DNA from 2 places in the Hominilimicola fabiformis genome. Region 1 is predicted to be linked to the other one. Evidence: a T-box and tRNA genes for the amino acid it is inferred to sense, from the RefSeq annotation. Region 1 holds a T-box; the other holds one or more tRNA genes.
What was found. The T-box of region 1 lies ahead of thrS (threonine--tRNA ligase). A T-box ahead of a tRNA ligase gene usually reads a tRNA of that ligase, here a tRNA-Thr.
Positions count from the first base shown of each region.

Region 2: it encodes a tRNA-Thr, which carries the amino acid that the T-box ahead of thrS (threonine--tRNA ligase) is inferred to sense. The anticodon was not compared.

Region 1 is NZ_JAJEQM010000007.1:119,110-125,931, reverse strand. Features, by position in the region: gene ligA (NAD-dependent DNA ligase LigA) at 1-557, opposite strand, end outside; gene yunB (sporulation protein YunB) at 573-1,223, opposite strand; gene thrS (threonine--tRNA ligase) at 1,284-3,032, opposite strand; T-box leader at 3,095-3,325, opposite strand; gene uvrA (excinuclease ABC subunit UvrA) at 3,362-6,184, opposite strand; gene LKE05_RS06600 (hypothetical protein) at 6,200-6,580, opposite strand; gene uvrB (excinuclease ABC subunit UvrB) at 6,582-6,822, opposite strand, start outside.
Region 2 is NZ_JAJEQM010000019.1:19,339-26,160, forward strand. Features, by position in the region: gene galT (galactose-1-phosphate uridylyltransferase) at 1-345, shown strand, start outside; gene LKE05_RS12170 (galactokinase) at 391-1,452, opposite strand; gene greA (transcription elongation factor GreA) at 1,912-2,385, shown strand; gene LKE05_RS12180 (YkvI family membrane protein) at 2,472-3,557, shown strand; tRNA gene LKE05_RS12185 (tRNA-Pro) at 3,636-3,712, shown strand; tRNA gene LKE05_RS12190 (tRNA-Val) at 3,721-3,796, shown strand; tRNA gene LKE05_RS12195 (tRNA-Thr) at 3,825-3,900, shown strand; tRNA gene LKE05_RS12200 (tRNA-Tyr) at 3,937-4,021, shown strand; tRNA gene LKE05_RS12205 (tRNA-Thr) at 4,082-4,157, shown strand; tRNA gene LKE05_RS12210 (tRNA-Tyr) at 4,197-4,281, shown strand; gene LKE05_RS12215 (leucine-rich repeat domain-containing protein) at 4,558-5,193, shown strand; gene LKE05_RS12220 (LCP family protein) at 5,426-6,787, shown strand.

The DNA.
Region 1 (6,822 bases):
CTCGCCTCTAAAATATCGTTTATTTTATTAAAGTTATCTCTTGACAAAAATACTTCTCCTCTTACCTCAAGAAAAGGTATATCGTCTTTTAAGGTAAGAGGTATGCTCTTAATTGTTTTCAGATTTTCCGTAACATCCTCACCGTTAATACCGTCACCGCGCGTCGAACCTCTTGTAAATTCACCGTCTACATATTCAAGAGAAACAGATAAGCCGTCAATTTTCTGCTCAACAACGTAATTTACATCATGTACAACGGCTCTTACACGTCTGTCAAAGTCAAGTATTTCTTCTTTTGAAAATGCCTTTTGCTGACTTAACATAGGCACGTCGTGATGAACTTCACCAAAACTTTTAACAGCTTCTCCGCCTACTCTTACTGTAGGTGAATTTTTCTTTTTATATTCGGGATATTTTTCTTCAAGCTGTTCAAGTTCTACAAGCATTTTATCAAACGCAAAATCAGAAATTTCGGGAGCATCATCAACATAATACTTGTGGTTATGATAATTAAGTTCATTTGTCAATTCTTCAATACGTTTTTCAATATCGTTCATTAATAAAATTCCTTTCTATTCGACTGATGCAGTCATTCCACCATTTCCGTAATAAGTCGGTGTGTCACCTACAATAATCGTTTCATTTAAAAGCACTGATGTTTCCACAGTGTCGGATTGTGCAAACATCATTCCCACGAATGACATTTTCATAGATACGTCTAAATACAATTTATGCTTTACCTGATTAATACCGACAGAGTCAAAACTCTCTTTAAAATCAGCATTTACAATACTGACCGGATATATTCGTATCGGCACTTTAGGACCGAGTCCGGCAAGAAAATATAAATTACTGCAGCTTCCGAGCGGTACATATACCGTATCGCTTTTATGTGAATCAATATTTTTCTGCATTGACTGTATTATTGCCGATTTTAAGCGATTGATCTTTGCGGTATCCGTTTCGATTGCCTTTATATTTTCGGAGGAATTCTCCATAATTTTTGCAAGGCTTTGGTATTCTTCTTTAACAAATACATCATCTACTGCACTGTTTACAACCTCATTTGCAATGTTATTTGAATACACCTTTGCATATTCGATAAAAGACGGTTGCAATTTTGTGAATATAAGCCATATAAGAAAAATCAAAAAAAACAGTGTAAAAAATATTCCTACACCTTTTAAACTTCTGTTTCTTGTTCGTGAAAGTCCAAGCCTCATATAAATCCCTCCCCGACACTGTATAGTATGTCGGGGAGCAAATTTACGTTACATTAACAATTATATTCTCTTTGTGTCGATTTCTTCTTTAACTGCTTTGATAAATTCATCTATTGCCATAGCACCCTTGTCGCCCTCTTTTCTTGAACGAACAGATACAGTGTTATTTTCAATATCCTTATCACCGACAACAAGCATATAAGGTACTTTTTCAAGCTGTGCCTCACGAAGTTTATAACCAAGTTTTTCACTTCTGTCATCAACTTCTACACGCAAAATACCGTTTGCCTCAAGCTGTTTCTTAATTTCATATACATAATCCAGATGTCTGTCCGCAATAGGCAAAAGCTTGATTTGTACAGGAGCAAGCCATACCGGGAATGCACCTGCATACTTTTCGATAAGAAGTGCAAGTGTTCTTTCGTAACAACCGATTGATGTCCTGTGAATAATATACGGATTTTTCTTAGTACCGTCTTTATCAACGTATTCCATACCGAATTTTTCGGCAAGCATTTGGTCGATTTGGATTGTTACAAGAGTATCTTCCTTACCGTGTACATTCTTAATTTGAATATCAAGTTTCGGGCCGTAGAATGCAGCCTCACCGACACCGACTTTATAATCAATGTTAAGATCTTTCAAGATTTTCTCCATCGTATCTTGTGCTTCGTTCCACTGTTCTTCTGTACCGATATACTTTTCTCTGTCGTCAGGATCCCATTGCGAGAAACGATATGAAACGTCTTCAATTAATCCAAGAGTTGTAAGCATATAGTTTGTAAGTTCAAGACAACCCTTAAATTCTTCTTCAAGCTGTTCAGGTGTACACATCAAGTGTCCCTCTGAAATTGTGAACTGACGTACACGGATTAGTCCGTGCATTTCACCCGACGCCTCATTTCTGAAAAGTGTCGATGTTTCATTAAGTCTCATAGGCAAATCTCTGTATGAACGACCTCTGTTTAAAAACGCTTGATACTGGAACGGACAAGTCATCGGACGAAGTGCAAATACTTCCTTATCCTTTTCTTCATCGCCAAGTACGAACATACCTTCTTTATAGTGATCCCAGTGACCTGAAATTTTATACAAGTCGCTCTTTGCCATTAGAGGTGTCTTTGTAAGCTGCCAACCACGCTTTTGTTCTTCATCTTCAACCCATCTTTGAAGTAATTGAATTACTCTTGCACCCTTTGGAAGCATAATAGGAAGACCTTGACCGATATAATCAACTGTTGTAAACAATTCAAGTTCACGTCCAAGCTTATTATGGTCACGTTTTTTTGCCTCTTCAAGCTGTTCAAGATGTGCCTCAAGGTCGGCTTTATTTAGGAAAGCAGTACCGTAAATACGTTGTAACATCTTGTTTTTCTCATTACCTCTCCAATATGCGCCTGTTGCACTTAGAAGTTTGTATGCTTTAACCTTGCTTGTGTAATTTACGTGAGGTCCTGCACATAGGTCAACAAAATCGCCTTGCTTATAGAAAGAAATTGTAGCATCTTCAGGTAAATCGTTAATCAATTCAACTTTGTATGGCTCATCTTTCATTAATTCAAGAGCCTCTGCTCTCGGCAATTCAAATCTTTCGATCTTAAGGTTTTCTTTAGCGATTTTTTTCATTTCTTTTTCAAGAGCTTCTAAATCCTCAGGGGTGAAAGTATGCTCCGTATCAAAATCATAGTAAAAACCGTCATCAATAGCCGGACCGATAGCAAGTTTTGTATCCGGATAAAGTCTTTTTACAGCCTGTGCAAGCATATGCGAGGCTGAATGTCTTAGTGTTTGTAGTTCATTCATTTCCATTTTTATTAGTCCTTTCTTTTTATAAACTAAAAACACCCCTAAAGTACGGATAATATCCATACCTTAGGGGTGCATAAATATACACGGTTCCACCCTAATTACAGCATATAATGCTGTCACTTAGTTCGTCCTTGTTTCGTAAGGAATACGGCAAAACTTACTTAATATAAATTGTTCAGTCCGCAGCTCCGAAGTGGTATTCACATCAAGCCCATCAAAGAACGCTTACAGCCCATGACGTTCTCTCTCTTGTGACTTTTGCTTAATGCTACTGTCTTCATCTACGCTTTAAAATTATTCTAACACTCTTTTTTTATTTTGTCAAGGTTTTATTCGAGCATTTTCTTTAAATATTTTCCGGTATAAGATTTTTCGACTTTTGCAACATGCTCAGGTGTACCTGACGCAATCACGGTACCGCCGTTATCGCCGCCCTCAGGTCCCATATCAATGATATAGTCTGCGGTTTTTATAACGTCAAGGTTATGTTCGATTACAACAACGGTATTACCACCCTCAACAAGTTTATCAAGCACTTCCGTAAGTTTGTGAACGTCAGCAGTATGAAGTCCTGTTGTAGGCTCGTCAAGAATATAAATCGTCTTCCCTGTACTTCTCTTTGAAAGCTCCGTTGCAAGTTTAACACGTTGTGCTTCACCGCCTGACAAAGTTGTTGAGCTTTGACCGAGTTTGATATATCCAAGACCGACTTCCTGTAAAGTTTCAAGTTTTCTCTTTATCTTCGGAATGTTTCCAAAAAATTCAACACCCTCATCAACCGTCATTTCAAGCACTTCATAAATATTTTTGCCCTTGTATTTAACTTCAAGAGTTTCTCTGTTATATCTCTTACCCTTACATACCTCGCAAGGAACAAATATATCCGCCAGGAAGTGCATTTCTATCTTCTTTATACCGTCACCGCTACAAGCTTCACAACGTCCGCCTTTTACGTTAAAGCTAAAACGTCCTGATTTATAACCACGCACTTTTGCCTCATTTGTAGATGCAAAGACTTCACGAATATCACCGAAAACATTTGTATATGTTGCCGGATTTGAACGTGGTGTTCTTCCAATCGGTGACTGGTTTATATCAATGATTTTGTCAAGCTGTTCTATGCCCTTTATCTCTTTATGTGCGCCGGCATGAGTTCTTGCACGATTTAAAACGTGAGCAAGTTTTTTGTAAAGTATTTCATTTACCAATGACGACTTACCCGAACCCGAAACACCTGTGACACAAGTCATAACACCTGTCGGTATTTTTACATTGATGTTTTTAAGATTATTTTCTTTTGCACCACGCACTTCAATCCAACCCGTCGGTTTTCTGCGTTCCTTAGGTACTTCAATTTTAAGTTCACCGCTAAGATATTTACCCGTTATTGAACGAGGTGATTTAATCAAATCTTCAACGGTACCCTCTCCTACGAGTTCACCGCCGTTTACACCTGCTCCCGGACCGATGTCAACAATATAATCTGCGGCATACATTGTATCGGTGTCGTGTTCAACAACGATTACCGTATTACCCAAATCACGAAGATGTTTAAGTGTTTCGATAAGTCTGTCATTGTCACGTTGATGAAGTCCGATACTCGGCTCGTCAAGAATATACAACACTCCCATAAGTCCCGAGCCTATTTGAGTTGCAAGACGTATTCTCTGTGCCTCACCGCCCGACAAAGTCCCTGCCGAACGTGACAATGAAAGATAATCAAGACCTACGTCAAGCAAGAATTTAAGTCTTGCCTTGATTTCTTTCAAAATCTGTTCGCCAATCATTTTTTCACGGTCGGTAAGCTCCAATGAATTTACAAAATCCATTTCTTTTTGGATAGACATAGTTGTAAATTCATATATATTAACTCCGTTAATTGTAACCGCAAGCACTTCATCATTAAGTCTTGCACCGTGACATTTCGGACAAGTTACGTCATTGACGTAACGTTCAATGTCGTTCTTTACATAATCGTATGTGTTGGCATTATAACGTCTTTCAAGGTTTGTTATAACGCCTTCAAACGGTGCACTGTATTTACCGCTGCCGTAACTGCGTTCATAATTCATAGGAATGTTTGTATCGCCTGTTCCGTAAAGAATAATGTTTTGTATATCTTTCGGCAAATCTTTATACGGTGTATTTACATCAAATCCGTAGTAATCTGCAAGGGCTGTAAAATACATATAAGCCATCGAATCTTTTTTATTTGCATTTGCCCAGCCTGTCGCTGAAATAGCACCGTTTATTATACTTAAATTTTCGTCTGCTATAACAAGGTCGGGGTCGATTTTAGACAACGCACCCAAACCGTCACAATTATCACACGCACCGTATGGATTATTGAAAGAAAACAATCTCGGAGTAAGCTCCTGCAAACTGATACCGCAATCATCACACGCAAAATTCTGACTGAAAGACATAATCTCTCCGCCGATAACCTCGACAAGCACAACATCACCTGTCAATGCAATGGCTGTTTCAAGTGAATCGGTAAGTCTCTGAACAATATTTTCACGAATAATCAATCTGTCTATGATAATTTCTATGTTGTGCTTTTGCGTTTTCTTTAACTCTATCGGCTCACTTAAATCATATTGTTCACCGTCGGCCTTTACACGCACATATCCGCTTTTTCTTGCATTTTCAAATACTTTTTTTTGCTCACCTTTTTTACCGCGTATAACAGGCGCAAGAATTTGAATTTTTGTACCTTCGCCCAATGACATAACTTTGTCAACAATTTGGTCTATACTCTGTCTTTGAACCTCTTTACCGCATTTAGGGCAATGCGGTATACCGATTCGGGCATACAAAAGTCTTAAATAATCGTATATTTCGGTAACTGTACCGACTGTTGAACGTGGATTTTTTGATGTTGTTTTTTGGTCGATGCTGATTGCAGGCGACAAACCGTCAATATAATCTACATCTGGCTTTTCCATTTGACCGAGAAACATTCTTGCATATGACGACAGTGACTCTACGTATCTTCTTTGTCCCTCTGCATAAATTGTATCAAACGCCAAAGATGATTTACCGGAGCCCGAAAGCCCCGTAAGTACGACAAGCTTTTCTCGTGGTATTTTTACATCGATATTTTTAAGATTATGCTCTCTTGCACCTTTAATTATAATATCCTTTTCCATTGATTTACCTCTGTTTTACTGTAAATAGCACGTTCCGCATTCTTTATATCTCTGCTGAACGTCCTTTCTTTCATCCATAGCAATTTTAAAATCTTCCATCATTGATTGAGCAAATATTTTTTCGATCAGCGGATGTTCGGAATAAATTAAAGTCGCTTGATTTATCACTTCAATTCTTTCCGATTCGCCGAATTCACGAATGTCGATTATCTCAACATTTTTGTTTGTAACCTCTTTTATTTGCTGTTCTACATTATATATTTCCTGCATTTTTATATTTCTATCACAAAAACATATAAAATCAAGTAGATTATCGTTTTCAATCATATATATAACAGGAGTGAGAATATTTTTTGAAATTATCTTAACAAGCTTATTTTTAAGCTCATAATCCATTTTATTCACTCATTTCTTTTTCTAATTTTCGTATTCTGTCACGCAAAGCCGCGGCTTCTTCAAATTCAAGATTTTCAGCCGCTTTAATCATCTTAGCCTGAAGCTCGGCAATGGTCTTTTCGTAATTTATGATATTTTCTTCTGCGGTTTCGGTATCGTCCTCAATAGGCTTTAATGATTCTATAATATCTCTGATGTCTTTCTTAATTGTCTTTGGTATTATGCCGTGTTCTTCATTAAAC
Region 2 (6,822 bases), on a different contig from region 1:
GCCGTAAAGCGTCACGTACAGAATTTGTCACAGCTTACAGACAGTGAAAAGACAAATCTTGCAAAGATATTAAAGGAAACAACCGGTACATTCGACAGTTTGTTTGATTATAAGTTCCCTTATATGATGTGTATGTATCAAAACCCTGTAAACGGTGAAGATGTATCTGATTATTACCACTTCCATATCGCATTCTATCCGCCGATGAGAAGTGCAGATAAGATTAAGTATAACGCATCTTCTGAAACAGGTGCTTGGGCTCACTGTAACACAACTGCTCCTGAAGCAATGGCTGTTGAACTTAGAGCCGCACACGAAAAATTTCTTAAAAAAATGAACGGCTAAACCGAATGAGTCTGTCGACATTTTATCGACAGACTCATTTTTTGTTTAAAAAGTGTCACATACACAAAAAGTCGGTTTATAGCCGATTGTGTTTTCAAAATCGCTTTTAATCATATTTATTGCATAATCGACCTTATCTTCTTCAACGATTGCCCAAATACCTTTATCCTGACATCTTACGGCGGCTATGCCGTCTGTATTGCGTGCAGTATTTGCAAGGAATTTATGTTCTGTGCCAATATCCCAAAAACGTTCCATGGATTGTTCCGAATTGTTTATTTCGCGGAAAAGTGTTTTTATATCACATCGTTTTAATGTGGCGGAAACGGTATTAATGCGTGTATTTTCGGTGGATAGGTGATACATATATTTAGCCGCTTTGCTGTTTTTAAACGATGATTTTGCGGTGCTCAGTATTTCGGGCGTCAAGTCTGATATTGAATTGATGTGAGGGTATAATCTTCGTATTTCGGACATAGCATATTTAATGTGCTTTGAATGGTTGCTTAACGGTTCTGTGCAGTGCGCAGTAAGAATTTTGTAGCCGGAAAGCGGCAACGGCAGTTTTTTCGGCTCACCACTGTTCATAAGTGTACAGTAGCCTTTTTTAGAAAAAAGTACGGCGAGATAAGGCGTTAAATCGTCGCTTAATGCACATATTGCGGCGGTTTCAAGAGGGGTGAGTTCTATATCACTTACTTGCATAAGTGATTTTATCAGTGCAGCCGAAAAAGCGTGTTTTGAGGATATAAAATTCGGTATCGTGTTATTGTACAGTATTTCTGCACCTTTTAAACCGCTGTTTTCAAGTGCGTGTATTAACTCGGCAAAGAATTTTGTTTTGCCTTTAAAAAGGTCTGTGGACGTGCCGAAAGGGTATTGCAGACATTTGTCTGTGGTGGTGTTTTCGATTTTTACATAGTTGCCGCCGCTTTTTCGGGCGAACATTTCAACTCGCATTGATAATGTACAACATAACGACGGTGCAGTGGGTATATCTGTGTGTCCGAGAAGTGTGCATAATGCACCGTATGAGGTGTAGTGAAGAAATTTGCCTGATGTTTCGTACCGCTTGTAAAAGTCCTCTTTTAAAGTGAGAAAATTCAAAAAAATCACTCCTTTTTATTAGCTTGCCCATAATTTTGAATTAAATTCATTGTTGATTTGACGTTGCTTTAATCTCAGATAAATGAAAGGCTCCCCTTGAGGGGAGCTGTCGACAAAGTCGGCTGAGGGGTGGCTAAAATAAGAACATCACACGAATAGAAAAGCCACCACACCACCGCAAGCGGTCCCCCTCTCCTCAAGGAGAGGCAAGGAACGACGAGGCACCGTCCCGTACAAGTTAGGAAATCCATACTAAAAGGCTCCTCTCGAGTGGAGCTGTCGACAAAGACGATTGAGGGGCTAAATATATATTTTTTTTTGGTGAACGATGACTGCCTCTACGAATGTTTTGCTTGAGGGGAGAAATTAGTGTTAAAATCCCAATACAGCTTGACAATTCACTCAAAAAAAGTTATAATAGTTAAATCGTAAGTGAAAATAAGAGAGGAATGACATAAAATGGCTGATGAAAAGGAATTTGTTTTAACACGAGAAGGTAAATTGGAACTTGAAAACGAACTTGATACTTTAAAGAATGTCACAAGAAAAGAAGTATCTGAAAAAATTAAAGAGGCTCGTTCATTTGGTGACCTTTCGGAAAATGCCGAATATGATGAAGCAAAAAATGAACAGGCAGAAGTAGAGGCAAGAATTAACGAAATCGAATATATGCTTAAATATGCAAGAGTTATTGACGATGAAGAAATCAAGTCAGACGTTGTAACTCCGGGTTCAAAGGTTGTTCTTGCAATATTCGGCGGTGAAGAAAAGTACACAATCGTCGGTTCAACAGAGGCTGATCCTTACAAGAACAAGCTATCATACGAATCACCTATCGGTGCGGCTTGTCTTAACAGAGCGGCAGGCGAAACTGTAAAGGCAAATACTCCCGGCGGTGAGATTGAATTTAAAATTCTTTCTATTGAAAAATAATCAAAAAATAATTTAATAAGAAATTTAAGTGCGGTATTTGAATACCGCACTGTTTTTTTGCATAAATTTTCTTAGGGGGTGAGGCTATGAGGAATATACGGAATATTTTAAGCGTCGTATGCGGTTATGCGGCGGCGGTTATCGGTGCAGGTTTTGCGTCGGGACAGGAGATTATAAGCTTTTTTGTGAAATACGGAAAATACAGTATTATAGGTGTATTGCTTTCGTGTATTATTTTTTCGGTGTTTGCGTATGCGGTTTTATCGGTGTGTGTAGAAAAAAATATAGAAACTTATTCGGATTATCTGAACAATTTTTTTAGACATAATATAAGAAAAATTGTCGAAATTATAACTTTACTTTTTGCAATATCCACAGTATGCGTTATGACGGCGTGTGCAGGGGAAATGCTTTTTATATTGTTCGGAATTAAAAAAATATTCGGCGCAATTATTTTTAATGCAGTATGCGGAATGATATTTTTTATGAACAATAAAAAAATTATGGGTATAAATTCGATTTTGGGTGCAATAATAATTTTCGGTATCATTTTTTGTTGTTTCTATATATTGAGATTTCGAGAACATCAAGTTTTTTCAAATGAAGTTAAAATGACTGTTTCAAGTATTTCATATGCCGGATACAATCTTATAACAACAGGTGCAATTCTTGCGGGTATGAGCCGTTTTTTGCAGGACAGGAAAGAGGCGGCAGTGGCAAGCGTTATGTCCGGAGTGGTGCTGTTTGTTATGATGTTACTTATATGGACTGTGCTTGAAATATATTACGGCAAAATAAATCTCGGAGAAATACCTATGCTCACAATGGCTCTCAGACAAAACAAAGTGTTTGGGGCGATTTACGGAATAATGCTTTTCTTTGCGGTCATTACCACAGACGTATCAAACGGATTTAACGTACTTGACATAGCAAGCAGAAAAATAGGGAAGAATGTTGTTGTATTCTTTATGACTGTAATTGCGGTTGCTATGAGCGGTGCGGGGTTTTCTAAAATTATAAATACAGCTTACAGACTTTGCGGTTACGGCGGATTGGTGCTTGTTTTCTATGTTATTTATAATTTTATAAAAAATATGAATAAAGTAGAAAATGAATGTAAAAATGAGAATACAAAAGTAAAATTAGCAAAAAACAAACATAATCGACTGTAATCGAGGTTTACAAAACTAAATATCTTTGCTATTATATACAAGTCGTTTGGCGAGAGCAAAACGGCAGAGAACATACGTCGGGATGTAGCGCAGTTTGGTAGCGCATCTGGTTTGGGACCAGAGGGCCGCAGGTTCGAATCCTGTCATCCCGACCAAAAAGTATGGGAGTTTAGCTCAGCTGGGAGAGCGTCTGCCTTACAAGCAGGATGTCACAGGTTCGAGCCCTGTAACTCCCACCACTTTTTAAATAATGTTCTTAAATATGATGCTGGTGTAGCTCAATTGGTAGAGCAGCTGATTTGTAATCAGCAGGTCGCGGGTTCGAGTCCCATCACCAGCTCCACAAACAGGGATAAGCTTTTGTTTATCCCTAACACATGGGAGAGTTCCCGAGCGGCCAAAGGGGGCAGACTGTAAATCTGTTGTCTTCGACTTCGATGGTTCGAATCCATCCTCTCCCACCAAAAACCACTTCATATAAAGTGGTTTTTTTACCCCTAAGGGGTAGGGATAAAATTTAATATGCTGGTGTAGCTCAATTGGTAGAGCAGCTGATTTGTAATCAGCAGGTCGCGGGTTCGAGTCCCATCACCAGCTCCATAAAAAGGGATAAACTTTCGGGTTTATCCCTCATAGTTTGGGAGAGTTCCCGAGCGGCCAAAGGGGGCAGACTGTAAATCTGTTGTCTTCGACTTCGATGGTTCGAATCCATCCTCTCCCACCACATCAGAGCAAGCTGTATACAGTTTGCTCTGATTTTTTGTATAATATTGTTTTGAACGTTTTTGAACGGAATATTTGATATTTTTCTTTGATTTGGTTTCGCAAATTTGGTGTATTTTTGAATGCAAAATAAAACAAAATTTTTTGTAACAATTTGTAACAACTTCTTAAATCATTTAAACAATTTTGTAAGTCTGTTGTTGTTGTAATAAATATTCATACGGCGTATAATAGACTTATAAAGAGAACAGGAAATGAATGAAAGGGAGTGTCAAATATGAAGAAGAAAATGTTAGTTGCGGCGCTTATGCTTATAGTTATGATGACTCAAATCAGTGCATTCGCTTCATCATATGCGACATATGCCGTTCATAATGAGAAAGCTGTTCTGAAAGCTGCGGATAATCTCGGCGAATATGCGGTAATACCAAAGGAACTTGAAGGTGTGACGGTAGAGGGAATCGGAGCGGATGCCTTTAAAAACAACAAAGAGTTGAAAGGTATAGAAATTCCCGAAACAGTGTCATATATCGAATGGGGAGCATTTGAAGGCTGTGATAATCTTACTGATATAAATATACCTCAAAATGTGATGAAGATTGAAGATATGACATTTGCTGACTGCACAAGCCTTGAAAATATCAAGTTACCCGAAAAATTACAGGAAATCGGAGTGAAAGCATTTTCAAATACAGATTTAAAGGAAATCGTAATTCCTGACGGCACGAAAGCCATAGATATAAAAGCATTTGAAAATTGCAAAAATCTTAAAACCGTAGTTTTGCCAAAGAGCGTTGAATATATTGCTGTCGGAGCGTTTGACAGCTGTGAAAAAGTCAACGTGAAATGCGTAAAAGGCACATATGCCGAAGAATATCTGAAAGCTAACAAAATTTCATATATTGCACATTAGTATAAAAATTTAATACGGGTTAATAATTAAAGGGTGGTATGGAAATATCACCCTTTTTGCGTGCTGATGAATTATCTGAAATGCAATTTGACTTTTGGATATGTATGTAAAGTTTACAAATAGTTTAAAAACATAAAGTGTTTTTTCTATTGACGAGAGTAAGTTTGAATGGTATAATTAAAATATATTGTATTTTTTTGAAACATAGATGAATATTTTTGGAGGTTAAAGAGTGAAAGTTAAATTTAATGTAAAAAGATATTTTCAAGTGCTTGGAATATCACTCGCAGTGATTATTGCCGTGGCAGCTGTCTGTATGGGAATTGACTTTTCGGGCTCAAACAATGAGGAAGCAGTGGACAACACTTCGACTGTTGAGGCGGCAGACGGAAAGATAAACGTTTTACTTATGGGTGTTGACGTTGACGGCTTGAGAACAGACGCAATAATGCTGGCAAGTTTTGATACCGAAACAAAAGAGGTGAATATGCTCTCAATTCCTCGTGATACAAAAATGTATATAGGAAACCGTTATCAAAAAATTAACGCCGCACACGCATTTGTGGATGAAAGCGGAGAAATCGGCGGTGCGACAGCAACTTGTGAGGCGGTAACGAGAATAACGGGTATTCCGATAAATTACTATGTTGATTTCAGCTTTGACGCTGTTGCTCACGTTATAGACGAACTTGGTCCTATTGAATTTACAATTCCGGATCTTTACGGCGACGGTGTAGGTATGGTATATGATGACCCTGTACAGAGTCTGCATATAAATCTTCCGCCGGGAGATTATCAGATGAACGGTCAGCAGGCTGTATGGCTTATGCGTTACAGACACGGTAATGTCAATCCGTCAACCGGTGTATTTAAAGGTTATGTAAACGGTGACAGTGACAGAGTTGAAATGCAGCAGAAATTCCTGAAAGCTGTTGTAGACCAAAAGGTTAATGCATCTTTGATTTTGAAAATTCCTTCAATATTCAAGGATATAAGCTCTGAAATTAAGACAAACTTTACAGTAAGTGAAGTTATTAAGTATTCAAAATATTTGGCTGATTTCTCAAGCGTGAATATTCATTCGTATTCATTGCCTGGTGAATATAGTTCAGATTCAGCGAACGGCGACGTTTGGATACCTAATATGGACGAAATCAGAACGATGGTACAAGATGTGTTCGGTTATCCTGCAGATAATATCACAACGGACAATCCTAAAAATGCTACAAGAGAGAGCGGTAGTTCTTCATCAAGCGGTATATCTTCAAGCTCGTCAAACACTTCAAATTCATCAAATTCATCAAATTCATCAAACTCAAAAAGCAGAAGTTCAAATTCATCATACAGTTCATCGGGAACTTCGGGTTCATCAAGCTCAGGTACCTCAAACAGTTCATCAAGCTCATCATCCGGTTCATCAAACTCATCATCCAGTTCGTCATCAAATCATGAAACGACCGAAGAAAGTACGGGAACATCAAGTTCTTCTCACGAGAGTACAGGTGAAAGATATGAATCAAGCGAAGAATCAAGCGGTGAATCTTCGAGTTCTGAATACAGTAGCAGTGAAAGCAATGACGGCAGCGATGAATAATAAAGATAAAATCACAAAAAAGTCTTGAAATTGTT